Regions from separate parts of the Paraburkholderia sp. HD33-4 genome, predicted to be linked through region 1. Evidence: riboswitches for the same ligand, from Rfam matches in the RefSeq annotation. Region 1 holds a riboswitch; the other holds the start of a gene.

Region 1 (7,704 bases):
TAGAGAATGCGGCGCGCGCGATGCCGGTCAACGGCACGCGGGAAGATCGGTCGCTTGCAGCACGTCGCCGCTCGCGTCGCTTTCGACGAACGCGACCACGCCGAAGCGCTCGGCGGCGGCGCCCGGATCGGCTTTCGCATCGCCCGTCGCATCGCGGACGTCGACCTCCTGATGAATCCGCGCGTGACCGGCGACGAGTGGCACGGGCCCGAACCACGCGCGCACGACGCGCTCGTGATGCAGCGTCGCGCCGCGGTTCTCGCCCGCGCCGACCTGCGACGTCAGCGCGTTTTCATAGACCGCGAGATAGGCGCTCAACGGACCCGTGGCGGCTGCCGCACTGCTGAACTGCGCATCGACATCGAACGCGCCAGGGGTATGCGGGCTCAGCGCGAGCGCGACGCTCGCCTGCGCGGGTTCGGCGACGAGCTCGTCGATGCGGCGCTCGAAACTGTCGCGTTGCGACCAGTCGCGCAGCTCGCGGCCCGCGACGAACACTTCCGGCGTATAGATCGTGTGCGCGCCCCCGAGACGCGTCAGAGTCTGCTGACGTTCGGTGAAGCGATGCTGGGAAAAGCGGTCGGTCCAACCGAGGCTGTTCCAGTAGTCGACGTGCAGCGCGAGCGGCACGATGCCGTGCGCGGCGCCGTCGCTTTTCCATTGACCGAGCCAGCGGTCGGCGGGCGGGCAGCTGTCGCACCCCTCGCTGCTGTACAGCTCGACGAGCGCGACCCGGTGCGCGGGGCTGTGCGTGGCGCACGAGGGCCCGGCCGCGTCGGCCGCGGCAATGCCAGAGCCGCTCAGCAGAAGAAGCGCGAGGCCGGCGGCGGCTGGCGAAAAAAACGTAAAGCGCTGAAGTATCGAGCGATTGTGCGCGGTCGACATGACGTGCTCCGATCGTAATCTGCACGTTTGTCGACCCGCGCGGCCGGTTATGACAAGCCTGTTTTAATTTTTTTTCCGGCGTGGGGTGAACCAGTCCAGGCTCGCCCGCGATTTAGTCGTAACTGACCACCACCGTCACGCGCGTGTCCCTATCGGTACGCTTCGCGTCCAGCGACAGCACGCCGCCCGTGCGATCGACGACGTAGTGGCCGTCACGGGCCCGCGTGACGCGCCCGGTCCCATCGACGAAGCGCGCCGCCACCAGATCGGGCGACTGCGTGCCGCCGTTCACTTCGAGCGCGACATCGGCCCCGCCGACGACGCCCGGCGGCGCGCTGAACGTCACCGTGCGCGAGAAGCGCTGAGCCGCCCCGCTCGCGCTATCGACAGCGACGCCAGTGGGCGCCATCGCCGTGCTGATCTGCATCGGCGGCGCGACGATCATCCCTACGAACCGGATCACCCCGCCCGTCACCGCCGGCGCCGCCGGCGCCGCCAGCGGCGCGGCGAGCAATGCCGCCACCGCGACCGTGCGACCGAAGGTTCGCCACCGCCTTGTTTCCGCTTTCATGTGCACCTCTTAGTCGATCGGCGCGAGTCGCCCCGCGCCACTCACGCGCCACTCACGCGCCATCCCGCGCAGCGCTTCGCTGGAGTGCGGCCTTCGCTGCACTTTCTTTAACGGCAATCTTCCGACTGGCTTGAACGTAAGGCGGATCAGGTCGTCTTCATCTGGCATCGCACAAAAGCGGCTTATCGGCGCGGCGCGACGTCGCCAGCGAAGGTGCGCGACGCAGCGTGCTACCATGAAACTTTGTCTCGCTGCTGCCGCGCGGCCTCAAGTTCTGTCGCGCGACACCTTCCGTTCGGTCTGCTGCCAACCTCTGGTCGTTTTGCCCGTGACTTCTTTGCGTCGTCCGACTTTCCGTGCTCTCGCCCGTTTGCGCCTGTGGCGCGCAAGCGGCGGCGCGCGTGCGAGTGTCGCGCGGCAAAGCGCCGGGGAGACGTCCCGAACGCTCCCGCTTCACGCCGCCCGGCGCCCTCGCTGACGCAGCCCGCCATACCTGGGCCGCGTCGCCGGGCTCCGGGCTTTCCCATTCGTTCATCCGCCGGCCACCCCGCTTGGGTCGTCGCACGCGGCCTTCCTGCAACGTTTATCCGGAGTCCTTGATGATGAAGAAGATCAACACCTGCTATCTGACCGAACTCGACGTGACCCGCCTCGAGAAACACGCGGCCACCGACGCGAAGCTGCAGCACATGCTCGACGACGTGCTCGAACGCGCGGTGATCGTCGACTCGCACGACGTCCCCGCCGACGTCGTCACGATGAACTCGCAAGCGACGCTGATCGACACAGCGAACGGCGAGCAGATGACGTGGACCGTCGTCTATCCGCCTAACGCCGATTTCGCGCACGGGCGCCTGAACGTGTTCTCGCCGGCCGGCCTCGCGCTACTCGGCGCGCGCCGCGGCGAGAGCATCCGCTTCACGCCACCGAGCGGCGATCACAAAGTGCTGAAGCTCGACAAAATCCTGTATCAGCCCGAAGCCGCCGACGATTTTTTGCTGTAAGCCGGCTGTTCCCTGGCTGTAAGTTGCCCTGTCTGATGCGATCTCGAATCAAGCATAGGAGATGTCTGGTTTCATCTGGACCAATTTTCTGAGTCGTTCGGACAGGTTGCCAAACCGCGGGCGGGCGGTGTATCGTGTGCGCTGCTAACGCGGGGGTCCTGCGTAGCGCGGAGCTGGAGGTCCGCGTTGCGTGGGTGAGAAATACCCTTTGAACCTGATCTGGATAATGCCAGCGCAGGGAAGCGTACGGAATTCGCACCCAGCCTCAACCGCCTCACTTCTCCGCGATTTCCGACCACTTCCATCTCGGTCTCCTGCTTAGCCGCCCCACTTTGTACGGAGACTTACATGAACGCCAATCCGAAGTTTATTTCCGCCGAAGCCCACGTGGACGAGGCGGCCGTCGCGCCGTTGCCGAATTCGCGCAAGGTCTACGTGACCGGCTCGCGCGCCGATATCCGCGTGCCGATGCGCGAAATCTCGCAGGCCGACACGCCCGACAGCTTCGGCGGCGAAAAGAATCCGCCGATCTACGTGTACGACACGTCGGGCCCCTACTCCGACCCGGACGCGAAGATCGACATCCGCGCGGGTCTGCCTGCGCTGCGCGAGGCGTGGATCGAAGAGCGCGGCGACACCGAGCCGCTGACCGGTCTGTCGAGCAGCTTCAGCCGCGAGCGCGCCGCCGATCCCGCCACCGCGCAGCTGCGCTTTCCGGGCCTGCATCGCACGCCGCGCCGCGCGGTCGCCGGCAAGAACGTCTCGCAGATGCACTATGCAAAGCAAGGCATCATCACGCCGGAAATGGAATACATCGCGATTCGCGAAAACCAGCGTCGCGCCGAGTATCTGGAAACGCTGAAGGCGAGCGGCCCGAACGGCACGAAGCTCGCCGCGATGATGGGCCGCCAGCATCCCGGCCAGGCATTCGGCGCGAGCGCGTTCGGTCCGAACGGCCTGACCGAAATCACCGCTGAGTTCGTGCGCGAGGAAATCGCGCGCGGCCGCGCGATCATCCCGAACAACATCAATCACCCGGAAAGCGAGCCGATGATCATCGGCCGCAACTTCCTCGTGAAGGTCAATGCGAACATCGGCAACTCGGCGGTGACCTCGTCGATCGGCGAGGAAGTCGACAAGATGACGTGGGCGATCCGCTGGGGCGGCGACACGGTGATGGATCTGTCGACCGGCAAGCACATTCATGAAACCCGCGAATGGATCATCCGCAACAGCCCGGTGCCGATCGGCACGGTGCCGATCTATCAGGCGCTCGAAAAGGTCAACGGCAAGGCCGAAGACCTGACGTGGGAAATCTTCCGCGACACGCTGATCGAGCAGGCTGAACAGGGCGTCGACTACTTCACGATCCACGCGGGCGTGCGTCTGCAATACGTGCCGCTCACGGCGAACCGGATGACCGGCATCGTGTCGCGCGGCGGCTCGATCATGGCGAAGTGGTGCCTCGCGCATCATAAGGAAAGCTTCCTGTACGAGCATTTCGAAGAGATCTGCGAAATCATGAAGGCCTACGACGTGGCCTTCTCGCTCGGCGACGGCCTGCGTCCCGGCTCGATCTACGACGCCAACGACGAAGCGCAACTGGGCGAGCTGAAGACGCTCGGCGAGCTCACGCAAATCGCGTGGAAGCACGACGTGCAGGTGATGATCGAAGGTCCGGGCCACGTGCCGATGCAACTGATCAAGGAGAACATGGACCTGCAGCTCGACTGGTGCGACGAAGCGCCGTTCTACACGCTCGGGCCGCTGACCACCGACATCGCGCCGGGCTACGATCACATCACGTCGGGCATCGGCGCGGCGATGATCGGCTGGTTCGGCACCGCGATGCTGTGCTACGTGACGCCGAAGGAACACCTCGGCCTGCCGAACAAGGACGACGTGAAGACCGGCATCATCACGTACAAGCTCGCCGCGCATGCGGCGGACCTCGCGAAGGGTCATCCGGGCGCGCAGGTACGCGACAACGCGCTGTCGAAGGCACGCTTCGAATTCCGCTGGGAAGATCAGTTCAATCTCGGTCTCGACCCGGACAAGGCGCGCGAATTCCACGACGAAACGCTGCCGAAGGATTCGGCCAAGGTCGCGCATTTCTGCTCGATGTGCGGCCCGCACTTCTGCTCGATGAAGATCACCCAGGACGTGCGCGAATTCGCCGCGCAACAAGGCGTCAGCGATAACGAAGCGCTGCAGAAGGGCATGGAAGTGAAGTCGATCGAGTTCATGAAGCAAGGCGCGGAGATTTATCAGCGGCAATAAACGGCTTGCGCGATTCGCGCGAAGCTCGCATCGCAGTATCGAAGCCCGCCGGCATGGCGGGCTTTTTTTTCGTTTCGTCGAGCAGGCACGCTGCGTGCTGAGGGTTGGAAACAATCGTTTCCAACAACGAACGGAGGCAGCATCATGAAATCGATCCGTCAATTCAGTGCCCGTCTGGGCACGGTCGCAGTCGCCATTTCGCTCGCCGCGGGTCTCGCGGCATGCGACGGCATGTCCCCACGCACACGCGATACTGCGATCGGCGCCGGCGTCGGCGGCGCGGCCGGCGCGGCGATCGGCGGCAGCGCGTTGTCGACGCTGGGCGGCGCTGCGGTAGGCGGCGTCATCGGCAACCAGGTCGGCAAGTGAGCGTTGCGTCCGATGCGTTGCGTCCGATGCGTTGCGTCCGATGCGTTGCGTCCGATGAACGCCTAAGCATTCAGACAGGATAACGAACGATATTTTCCGACCACGATCCTGGGCGAGGGGCGCGCATGCCGCGCCTTGGCGTCGACCAAGCGCGTGGAAACAGACTGAAATATGCGGTTGCGGTTTTGCCACAACGCTGCCGCGGCAAGAGCGTAAGCTCCTCATCATGATGTCGCGCGAAGCGGCATCGCTTCATCGAGGAGAGCGTTATGGAGTCCCGCGTCGTCAGCCATCTTCGCGCGGTGCGCCTGTCGACGCCCCGCGATTCGTCCCGCTTTTCCGCGATTTCCGCGCTCGCTTCGAGTCTGCTTTTAGCAGGCTGCTATTACCCCGCCGGCTACTATCCCACAGGCTATTACCCGGCTTACTACTCGACCGCGCCCGCGACCACGGCGGACCAATCCGCGCCGGCGACCGATCCACAGCAGCAGCCTCAAGCCCAGGCGCAAATGCAGGTCGCGCCGCAGAACGTGCCGCCCGGGTATGTAGCTGCCGCTCCCGTCTATGCGGCGCCGCCGGTTTATCCGGCCTACTATCCGCCACCGGCTTATCCTTACCCCGCTTATTACGGCTATCCCGCCTACTACGGACCGTCGATCGCGATCGGCATCGGCGGCTATTGGGGTGGCCATTGGGGCGGCCACTGGCATTGACCCGCCCTCTCCCGTCGTGAAGCGCGCTCGCGCCGGCACTTCGGCTACCGGCGCGCGCGTATCTTCATTAGTCGTTTTTCCTGCGCCTATCGGCCGCCACCGCGCAAACTGCGCCCGTACTTTCCCGGCTTGACGCGCCAATATGGCGCTCTATCCTTGGAAGGCTTCATGCAGTACGCGCTTAAATCAGGCGACGCCGCTTCGTCGAGACCACTTGCGAGCGTCCGCCGTGTCATAGCGACGCGCCGTCACGCGCATTCCCCCCGCGTCGAATTACACAACAACGAAGGAGACGTGATGTTTCACCAACTACTCACTCCGGTCGGCAATTCGCTTTTTCCGTCGTTCATCGTCGCCGCGCTGCCGATCATCGCCGTGCTCGCGCTGCTCGGCTGGGCGCGCAGGCCCGCGTGGCAAGCGTCGCTCGCGGGACTGATCATCGGTTTGATCGTGGCGATTTTCGTCTGGCAGTTTCCGGTCGGGCTCGCGTTCAACTCGGTCGCGGCCGGCGCCGTGTTCGCGTGCTGGCCGGTCATGTGGATCGTGTTCACCGCGATCCTGCTGTACAACATCGCGCAGCGCTCGGGGCGTTTCGCGGCCTTCCGCCTGTGGATGATCGACAACCTGCCGAACGACCGGCGCATCGTGCTCGTCGTGGTCGGCTTTTCGTTCGGTGCGCTGCTCGAGGGCATCTCCGGATTCGGCACGCCGGTCGCGATCACGAGTTCGCTGCTGATCATGCTCGGCTTTCCGACGCTCGAAGCGCTGACCTTCACGCTGATCTTCAACACCGCACCGGTCGCGTTCGGTGCGCTTGGCGTGCCGATCACAGTGCTCGGCGCGGTCACCCATCTGCCGTCTGACATGCTCGCGAAAATGGTCGGGCGGCAATTGCCTTTATTCGCGGTCATGCTGCCCTTCTATGTGATCGGCGTGTACGCGGGCTTTCGCAACATGCTGCGGATCTGGCCGGTGCTGCTGGTGTCGGGTGCGAGCTTCGCGCTGACCCAGTTCGTCGTCTCGAACTTCGTGAACTACAGCCTGACCGACGTGCTGTCTTCGCTGGTTTCGCTGATCCTCACCGTCGCGTTCCTGCGCGTCTGGAAGCCCGCCGTCGATCCGAAATTCGCGGTCAACGTCGACCGCATCAACGAGGTGCGCGGCAAGATCGGCGGCGTGCAGGGCTGGTACCCGTGGATCATCGTGTCGGTCGTCGTGATCATCTGGACCATCGCAAAGGTCTTCACGATCGGCGACGTCAAGGTGCCGTGGCCGGGTCTCGACAAGGCCGTGTTCATCACGCTGTACAACACGCCTTACGGCGCGATCTGGGACTTCCAGCCGCTCGCGACCGGCACCGCGATCCTCGTCGCGGCGCTCATCACCGCGTTCGTCGTGCGGCTCTCCCCGGCTGAATTTGGCAAGGCGATCGGCGATACGTGGGTGCAGACGCGCATCGCGATTCTGACCGTGGCGACGATCGTCGGCCTCGCATATCTGATGAACTACTCGGGGCTCACCTATACGCTCGGTCTCGGCGTTGCATCGGTCGGGCCGCTGTTTCCGCTCGTGTCGGCGTTCCTCGGCTGGGTCGCGGTGTTCCTGTCGGGCAGCGATACGTCGGGCAATGCGCTGTTCGGCAATCTGCAGGTGGTCGCGGCCAACCAGCTCAATCTGAATCCGGTGCTGATGGCGGCGACCAACTCGTCGGGCGGTGTGATGGGCAAGATGATCTCGCCGCAGAATATTTCGACCGGCGTCGCGACCACCGAGTTGAAGGGCAAGGAAGGCGTCGTGTTCGCCAAGACCTTCAAGCATTCGATTCTGCTGACGGTGCTGCTCGGCTTGCTCGTCTGGGCGCAGCAGAACTTCCTGCAGTGGA
Region 2 (7,704 bases), 2.8 Mb from region 1:
GCTGAACGTGCGACGACCGTAGTCGATCGCGGCGTTGTAGACGAGCCGCGCCTCGCAGCCGGCCGGCGAGGTGCCCGGATTGTAGACGTCCGAACGAATGCCGCGCCGCTCGAGCGCGAGCTGCAGCGCCGGCACGAAATCGCCGACCGACACCGTCGGATTCACTTCGATGCAGACGTGCTGCACATCCGCGGGACGGCCGTTGACGAAGGTCGGCGACGAGTAGTTCGACGCGATCGCGTAGCCGGCCTGGATCACCGAGCCGGTCGCGTCGGCTGCCTGGATCAGCGTCCACGCGCAGCCGTCGAGCGCGAGCGTCAGCGTCGCGGCGCAGGCGGCGAGGGCAGCTCGCGCGCAACGACGCCGGGATATCACCGAAGCAATCAGACATGTGCGCGAGTGCCTGGATGCCGCTGGCGCGCGCACGATCGGCGACGAGGTCATGAGGCAGCGCCCGATAGCGGTCGCAAGAGCATGCGATCAGTCACAAGCAACGACGGCCGCGCGCTCAGCGCGTCACGCGCAGTCGTAGTTCGTTCGGACCTTGCACGCTCGCGGTGACGTTCACGCGGCGCGCGTCGGTGGTTACGACGAAATGCTGGCGCACCGGCGTATTGACGTCGTGCACGACGCGCGGAAAGCAGGCGGCGATATCCGCGCCGAGTTCTTCGAGCGGATCGTTGATGACGCCGTCGGCTTGCCAGTGCGCGCGCCAATGGCAGTCGTACGCGTGTGGGCTGGCGCGGCAATCGTCAGTAGCGGAGACGCCCGGCAGCTGTGCTGCGGTCTCGTTCGGCAGTTGCCGGAAATCGCTCGCATCGACGATGTGCGTGAGCGCCGCGCAAACATCGGCGGGCTGGTTCGGCTCGGCCGTTTGCGCGGCTTCGGCGGCGTTCGTGAGCAGCAGCGCCGCGCCGCAGGCGAGCGCGATGCTTGAGAGCAAGGACGGGAGCAAAGGTGAAACACGGCGGGCGAATGACATGGGCGAGGAGTCCGAAGAGCGGTTGCGATGAAAGGCGTGTCTGACATCAACGAAGGCCGACGCATGGCGCGGCCGGTACGACTATCGTCGCTGCCCACGGGCATTTTCAAAGCGCGGAACAGCTTGCCCGCTTCGCAAGTGCTTTCGAACTCTTCTCGTGTCTTTCCGGATGTTGCGCCGGCTCGTCCCCGGCGCGCAGGCGAGGCTTAACCGAGCGTCAAGCCGCCGTCGATGTGAATCACCTGGCCGGTGATGTGGCGTGCCGCGTCGGACAGCAGGAATGCAATCAGCGCTGCGACGTCGTCCGGCTCGGCGACGTGGCCGAGCGGCGTCGCTTCGGCCGCGTGCGCCCATACCGCCGCGTTGTCGGCGCTTGGGCCGCGATCCTTGCGCGTGTAGCCCGGCGCCACGCAATTGACGGTCACGCCGAGTGGCGCGAGCTCCGCGGCCGCCGTTTTCGCGAGCGCTTCGAGTGCCGCTTTGGCGGCTGCTGTCGCGGCGAACGGGGCATCCGCGCGATAGCGATGCGCGACGAACGAGCTCAGCGCGACCACGCGACCGCGCTTCGATGTTTCGAGCGCGGGCATCGCGCGCCGCACTAGCGCGGCGAAGGCGGCCGGCATCGCGGCGAAGGCTGCGCTAAACGTATCGGGATCGAGTGCGGCTAGCGTTTGACGCTGCGCATGGCCGGCGTTCGCGACCAGCTGATCGAGCGCGCCGAAGCTCGCGAGCGTCTGATGGATCAGGTGCTCCGCCGCGCCGCGCTCGGCGAGGTCGCCGAACACGGTCGCGCAGCGTGCGCCGCTTGCCGTGCAGTCGGCGGCAACCTGCACGAGCCGTCGACGGGAGGTGTCGTCGGCGCCGCGAGCGTGCAGCATCAACGACGTATGCGGCGCCGCGAGGCGCCGCGCCAGCGCCGCGCCGATGCCGGAACCGGCGCCGGTGATCAGCACCACGCGAGGGGCGGCGCCGTGCGCTTCGCCGATGTGAGCGCCGCTCGCGTCGCTCACGCCGCTACCGCTTCGGCCGAACGCTCGACGTCGAGCGTTTCGTCATGGAACGCCGCAAGCGATTCGCGATGCGCGACGCTGACGATTGCCGCCTTCGGCAGCCGCTCCGTGAACAACCGATAGAGCCGCGCCTCGTTTTCCGCGTCGAGCGCGCTGGTCGCTTCGTCGAGGAACAGGTAGTCGGGCTTGTGCAGCAGCACGCGTGCGGCTGCGAAGCGTTGCTGCTCGCCAGGCGACAGCACACGGGTCCAGTGCGCGGTTTCCTGCAGCCGGTCCGCGTATTCCGACAGATGGCAGGTAACGAGCGCGTCGTGGCATTCGTCGTCGCTATAGGTGTTCGCCGCCGACGGGTACGCGAGCGCCGCCTTCAGCGTGCCGATCGGCATGTAGCTGACCTGCGGGATGAACATCATGCGCGCGTTGACCGGTGCGTCGATCGAGCCGTCGCCGAACGGCCACAGACCTGCGAGCGCGCGCATCAGCGTGCTCTTGCCCGCGCCCGAAGGACCGCGCACCAACCAGCGCGAGCCCGGCAGGATCGCGATATCGCGAATGCGCGACAGCGGGTTGCCATTCGGCAGCGCGAGCTTGAGGCTGTCGGTGGTCAGCGTGTTGCTGTCGACGAAATGCAGGTTGATGCCGCCGTGTTCCGTGGCCGGCGACACCGATTCCTTCAGGCGCGGCGAATGCACGACACGCTTGAATTCGCGCAACCGGTTCACGGTCGCGCGCCATTCGACGAGGCTCGTATAACTGTTGATGAACCACGAGAACGAATCGCTGACGGTGCCGAACGCGCTCGAGATCTGCATCAGCACACCGAACGTGAACGCGCCCGCGAAATAGCGCGGCGCGGCGACGACGATCGGGAAAATGATCGCGATCTGGCCGTAAAAGCTCAGCACGAAGGTCAGGCGCTTCGTGTACTTCATCACCTGCCACCAGTTGTCGCGGATGCGGCCGAACAGCGTGCGCGCGTTCGTCTTCTCGGTTTCCATGCCGTTGTAGAACGCGATCTGCTCGGCGTTCTCACGCAGCCGGATCAGACCGAAACGGAAATCCGCCTCGACTTTCTGCGCCTGATAGTTGATCGACACGAGCGGATGGCCGACCTTCTGCGTAACGAGCGAGCCGACCACCGCATACAACGCGGCGGCCCACACCATATAGCCCGGGATATGCAGCGGCATGCCGCCGAGCGAAATGCTCAGCGCGCCCGCGAGCGACCACAGGATCGTGATGAACGACACGAGCGTGACGACGGTCGACAGCAGATCGAGCGTCAGCGAAAGCGTCGTGGTCGCGAACGACTGCAGGTCGTCGCTGATCCGCTGGTCGGGGTTGTCGGCGAGGCGGTCGCGCTCGATGCGGTAGAACGCGCTGTCGTCGAGCCACTCGTTCAGGTAGCGGGTGGTCAGCCACTGGCGCCAGCGGAAGCCGAGCATCTGGCGGAGATAGCGTCCATACACGGCGAGGATGATGAAACCGAACGCGAGCCCGGTGAATATCATCAGCAGGTGCGGGAAGTCGTGGACGTTCTTCGCTTGCAGCGCGTTGTAGAAGTCCGCGCTCCAGCGGTTCAGGCGCACGTTGATCCAGACGACGAGCAGGTTCATCACGATGATCGCGACGAGCAGCCCCCACGCGGTGCCTCGTTCCTCGGAAACCCAGTAAGGCTTGATCAGGCTCCAGGCGGAGACCTTGTCGTCGGGTGGCAGCGCGGGGCTGGCAGAAGTATGTGATGTCATGAGCGTCCTGATGAAGTGCTGACCCGAAGTGCCATTCCGGCGTACGGGTCCGATCTGGTTGACCCATGTCGGGCGATCCCGAACAGCCGGCCCTTTTGCGGGGGCGCCGCTGCGGCGGGTCTGCGATATCTGGCCGGGCATCGCGCCATCGCGATCGATGAACGCGAGTCCGGACGGGCGCCCGATTCTGGCGTGACGCCCTTAAGCGAAAATTAATTTTCGGGGCCGGCGTCCGCTGGGGTGTCGCCGCCACGCATGCGGCCTCGAGCGCCGCGCGCGCCGCGTTTTTGCGGCACCTGTCACGGCATTGTGCCAGAGCGTAGGGTCGCTTCGCAGCGGCATCTCGACAGACGGTGCCAGATCAAAATCGCGGCAACGACGACGGACCGCTGGTTTGCGGGCGCCGCGCCTTTTATGGTCTAATGACCTGCGACGAAACAGGGGTGCTTCGCCCACAAGCGGCATGACTTTCATGCCGGGGCGGCGAGGCTGAGAGAGACCCTTTGCACCCGATCCGGGTAATACCGGCGCGGGAAGTTTCCGGAAGCAACCGTCTTCCATTCCCCGCCGGGCGGCGAGCGCAACTCACATGCGCACGTCGTGACCGGCCGGCTTCACCCGCCGGTTTCGTCCTGGGTACGTGCGTTTTTGGCCGTACGGAAAGGACTCGATGACCGCCTATTCTTCAGACATGTATTTTTCTCTTCGTCACGCCGCCTCGGGCGCGCCGTGCCGCCCCGGTTTTGCTCGCCGCATTCAAACGGAGCGTGTGCGATGAACCGTTCCGCTCGACCTGATTTCGCCGTGCTCGGCGGCGGTTTGTGCGGCCGGCTGGTCGCGTGGCGCCTGGCGGGCGACGGGCATCGCGTGGCGCTCTACGAGCGCGGCGATGCCGCCGGTTCGAAGGCTGCCGCATGGGTCGCCGCGGCGATGCTCGCGCCGCTGGCTGAAGCCGCGAGCGCCGAACTGCTGATCACGCGGCTCGGCGCGAGTTCGCTCGAAAGCTGGCCGCGCGTGCTCGCCGAACTGCCGGAGCCGGTGTTTTTCCAGCGCAACGGCACGCTCGTCGTCTGGCATCACGCGGATCGCACCGAGGCGCCGTTGTTCGAGCGCCGCGTGCGTGCGAACGCGCCAGCCGAGTTGCTCGACGGCGGCTTCATCGCGCTTTCGGGCGCGCAACTCGGCGCCACCGAACCCGCATTGGCCGGTCGCTTCAACCAGGGCTGGCTGCTGCCGCGCGAAGGGCAACTCGACAACCGTCAGGTGCTGTCCGCGCTCGCGGCGGGCCTTGCCGAGCGCGGCGTCGACACGCACTGGAACACATCGATCGACGAAGCGTCGCTGCCCGACGCCGGAATCACGATCGATTGCCGCGGGCTCGGCGCGAAGCCGGTGCTGCCGACGCTGCGCGGCATCCGCGGCGAAGTTGCGCGCGTGCATGCGCCTCATCTGCAACTGACGCGCCCGGTGCGGCTGCTGCATCCGCGCTACCCGCTGTATATCGCGCCGAAGCAGAACGGCCTCTACGTGATCGGTGCGACCGAGGTGGAGGGCGAGGACATGTCGCCCGTCAGCGTGCGCTCGGCGCTCGAGTTGCTGAGCGCTGCGTTTTCGGTGCATCCGGGCTTCGGCGAGGCGCGCATCCTCGAGCTGAATTCGCAGTGCCGGCCGACCTTGCCCGATCACCGTCCCGCGCTGCTGTGGGACGGCGCGCGCACGCTGCGCGTGAACGGCCTGTACCGGCACGGCTATATGATCGCGCCCGAAGTCGCCGATGAAGCCGTGCGCTTCGCGAGCGCGCTGCTCGACGGCCGCGTCGGTGATGCCGACGCATTCGCCGGCTGGCGGCGCGACGCACGCTGGAGCGAGCTGTTCCAGCAGCATTTCGCGCGAGAGCTGGCCTGAGCGTAGCGGCCAACGTGCCGCGCGCGATGCCGCTTTCGCCATCGATTGAACCGTATTCGAACACCATGAACATTCAAATCAATCAGAAGCCGTTATCGCTGCCCGAGGGCGCGACCGTCGCCGATGCGCTCGCCGCCTTTGGCGCGCGTCCACCGTTCGCGGTCGCGCTCAATGGCGATTTCGTCGCGCGTACGCAGCATGCGGCGCGCGCGTTGCAAACGGGCGACCGGCTCGACGTCGTGCAGCCGGTTGCGGGTGGCTGAGCGCGCTCGCGCCAGCCCGTCGCTTACCGAACGCAACAACCGTCGCCGAAAACCCATTGCCCCAGCGCGGTCGGATCCACGCCGCGACGGCAAACCAGGATGATGCAAATGACTTCTCACGAGAGCGCCGACGCGCTGACCCTATACGGTCAAACTTTCGCAAGCCGCGTGCTGCTCGGCACGTCGCGCTACCCGTCGCTGCAATCGCTGTCCGATTCGATCGACGCCGCGCGTCCCGGCATGGTGACCGTCGCGCTGCGCCGGCAGATGAACGAGGGCAACGCCGAAGCCGGCTTCTTCGATCTGCTCAAGCGCCACGGCGTGCCGCTCCTGCCGAACACGGCGGGCTGCCTCACCGTCGGTGAAGCAGTGACGACCGCGCACATGGCGCGCGAAATCTTCGAGACCGAGTGGATCAAGCTCGAACTGATCGGCGACGATTACACGCTGCAACCCGACCCGGTCGGCCTGATCGAGGCGGCCGCACGGCTCGTCAAGGACGGCTTCAAGGTGCTGCCGTACTGCACCGAAGATCTGGTGATCGGCCGTCGTCTGCTCGATGCCGGCTGCGAGGCGCTGATGCCGTGGGGCGCGCCGATCGGCACCGGCAAGGGTGTGATCAATCCGTACGGCCTGCGCGTCTTGCGCGAGCGGCTGCCGGACGTGCCGCTGATCGTCGATGCCGGGCTCGGCGTGCCGTCGCATGCGGCCCAGGTGATGGAGTGGGGCTTCGACGGCGTGCTGCTGAACACGGCGGTGTCGCAGGCGACGCACCCCGACGCGATGGCGCGCGCGTTCGCGCTGGGCGTCGAGGCGGGCCGGCAAGCCTATCTCGCGGGCCCGATGGCCGAGCGCGAGAGTGCGCACGCGAGCACGCCTGTGGTCGGCATGCCGTTCTGGCATCAGGATGGAGGTGCCGTATGACTCAGTCGTTGACGCTAAAGGACCGCGATCTGTTCTGGCCGACAGCCGACGAACTCATCGAAGCCGCCGAACGCATTCGCGCGCGGCTCGGCGACTGGCCGCCGACGCACGCGCCGTGGCGCATCTGCCTGACTGCGCCGGACGAACCGAATGGTGGCGACCTGATCGTGATCGCCGACGCGCAGCAGCACGGCGAGCAGATCGCTCGCTGGCTGACGCAGGGCGCGGGCGTGATCGTCGCCGCGGAAAATCGCGCGACGCTGCATCTGGGCGGCGAGAAGTACGGCCTCGAAGGCCATCTGGCGGAAGACTGGATCCCCGCGCTGGCCGCGTTCCTCGACTGCGGTTTCGATCCGCACGACGCGCTGGTGCTCGCGCTCGCGTGGCGCGACGGCGACGAGACCGGCGCCGACGACGCGTTCCCGGCCGACCTCGGCCGGTTTCCGCGCCTTACCGGCCTGCCACCGGCGCCCGCCAGGGCGTTCCCGCGCTGCCCGGACAAGCTCGGCCTGTACCCGGTGCTGCCGACCGCGGACTGGGTCGAACGGGTGGTCGGCTTCGGCGTGAAGACGGTGCAATTGCGCCGCAAATCGGCCGAACCCGCCGACGAGCTGAAGCGTGAAATCGCCCGCTGCGTGGCGGCCGGCCGCGCGCACGACGCCCAGGTGTTCATCAACGATCACTGGCAGGCGGCGCTCGAGGCGGGCGCGTACGGCGTACACCTCGGCCAGGAAGACGTGCATACCGCGGATCTGTCGGCGCTGGCGGACGCGGGCATCCGCCTTGGGCTGTCGACTCACGGCTTCTACGAAATGCTGAGGGCGCTGCATTTTCGTCCGAGTTACATTGCGTTGGGGGCGGTGTTCCCGACC

Evidence for each region. Region 1 has a riboswitch for thiamine pyrophosphate ahead of thiC (phosphomethylpyrimidine synthase ThiC). Riboswitches for the same ligand answer to the same signal wherever they lie in the genome.
Region 2: linked by a shared signal. The riboswitch ahead of L0U84_RS18065 (FAD-dependent oxidoreductase) and the one ahead of thiC (phosphomethylpyrimidine synthase ThiC) in region 1 are both predicted to bind thiamine pyrophosphate.

What each region holds. Positions count from the first base shown of each region.
Region 1 covers NZ_JAJEJS010000001.1:1,213,130-1,220,833, reverse strand. The annotation lists gene L0U84_RS05425 (DUF1223 domain-containing protein) at 28-885, opposite strand; gene L0U84_RS05420 (hypothetical protein) at 998-1,456, opposite strand; gene L0U84_RS05415 (GreA/GreB family elongation factor) at 2,059-2,460, shown strand; TPP riboswitch at 2,602-2,719, shown strand; gene thiC (phosphomethylpyrimidine synthase ThiC) at 2,809-4,740, shown strand; gene L0U84_RS05405 (glycine zipper 2TM domain-containing protein) at 4,885-5,109, shown strand; gene L0U84_RS05400 (hypothetical protein) at 5,379-5,822, shown strand; gene L0U84_RS05395 (L-lactate permease) at 6,120-7,704, shown strand, end outside.
Region 2 covers NZ_JAJEJS010000001.1:4,042,211-4,049,914, reverse strand. The annotation lists gene L0U84_RS18085 (hypothetical protein) at 1-444, opposite strand, end outside; gene L0U84_RS18080 (hypothetical protein) at 509-982, opposite strand; gene L0U84_RS18075 (SDR family NAD(P)-dependent oxidoreductase) at 1,189-1,992, opposite strand; gene L0U84_RS18070 (ABC transporter ATP-binding protein/permease) at 1,989-3,740, opposite strand; TPP riboswitch at 4,170-4,293, shown strand; gene L0U84_RS18065 (FAD-dependent oxidoreductase) at 4,515-5,645, shown strand; gene thiS (sulfur carrier protein ThiS) at 5,711-5,908, shown strand; gene L0U84_RS18055 (thiazole synthase) at 6,017-6,832, shown strand; gene thiE (thiamine phosphate synthase) at 6,829-7,704, shown strand, end outside.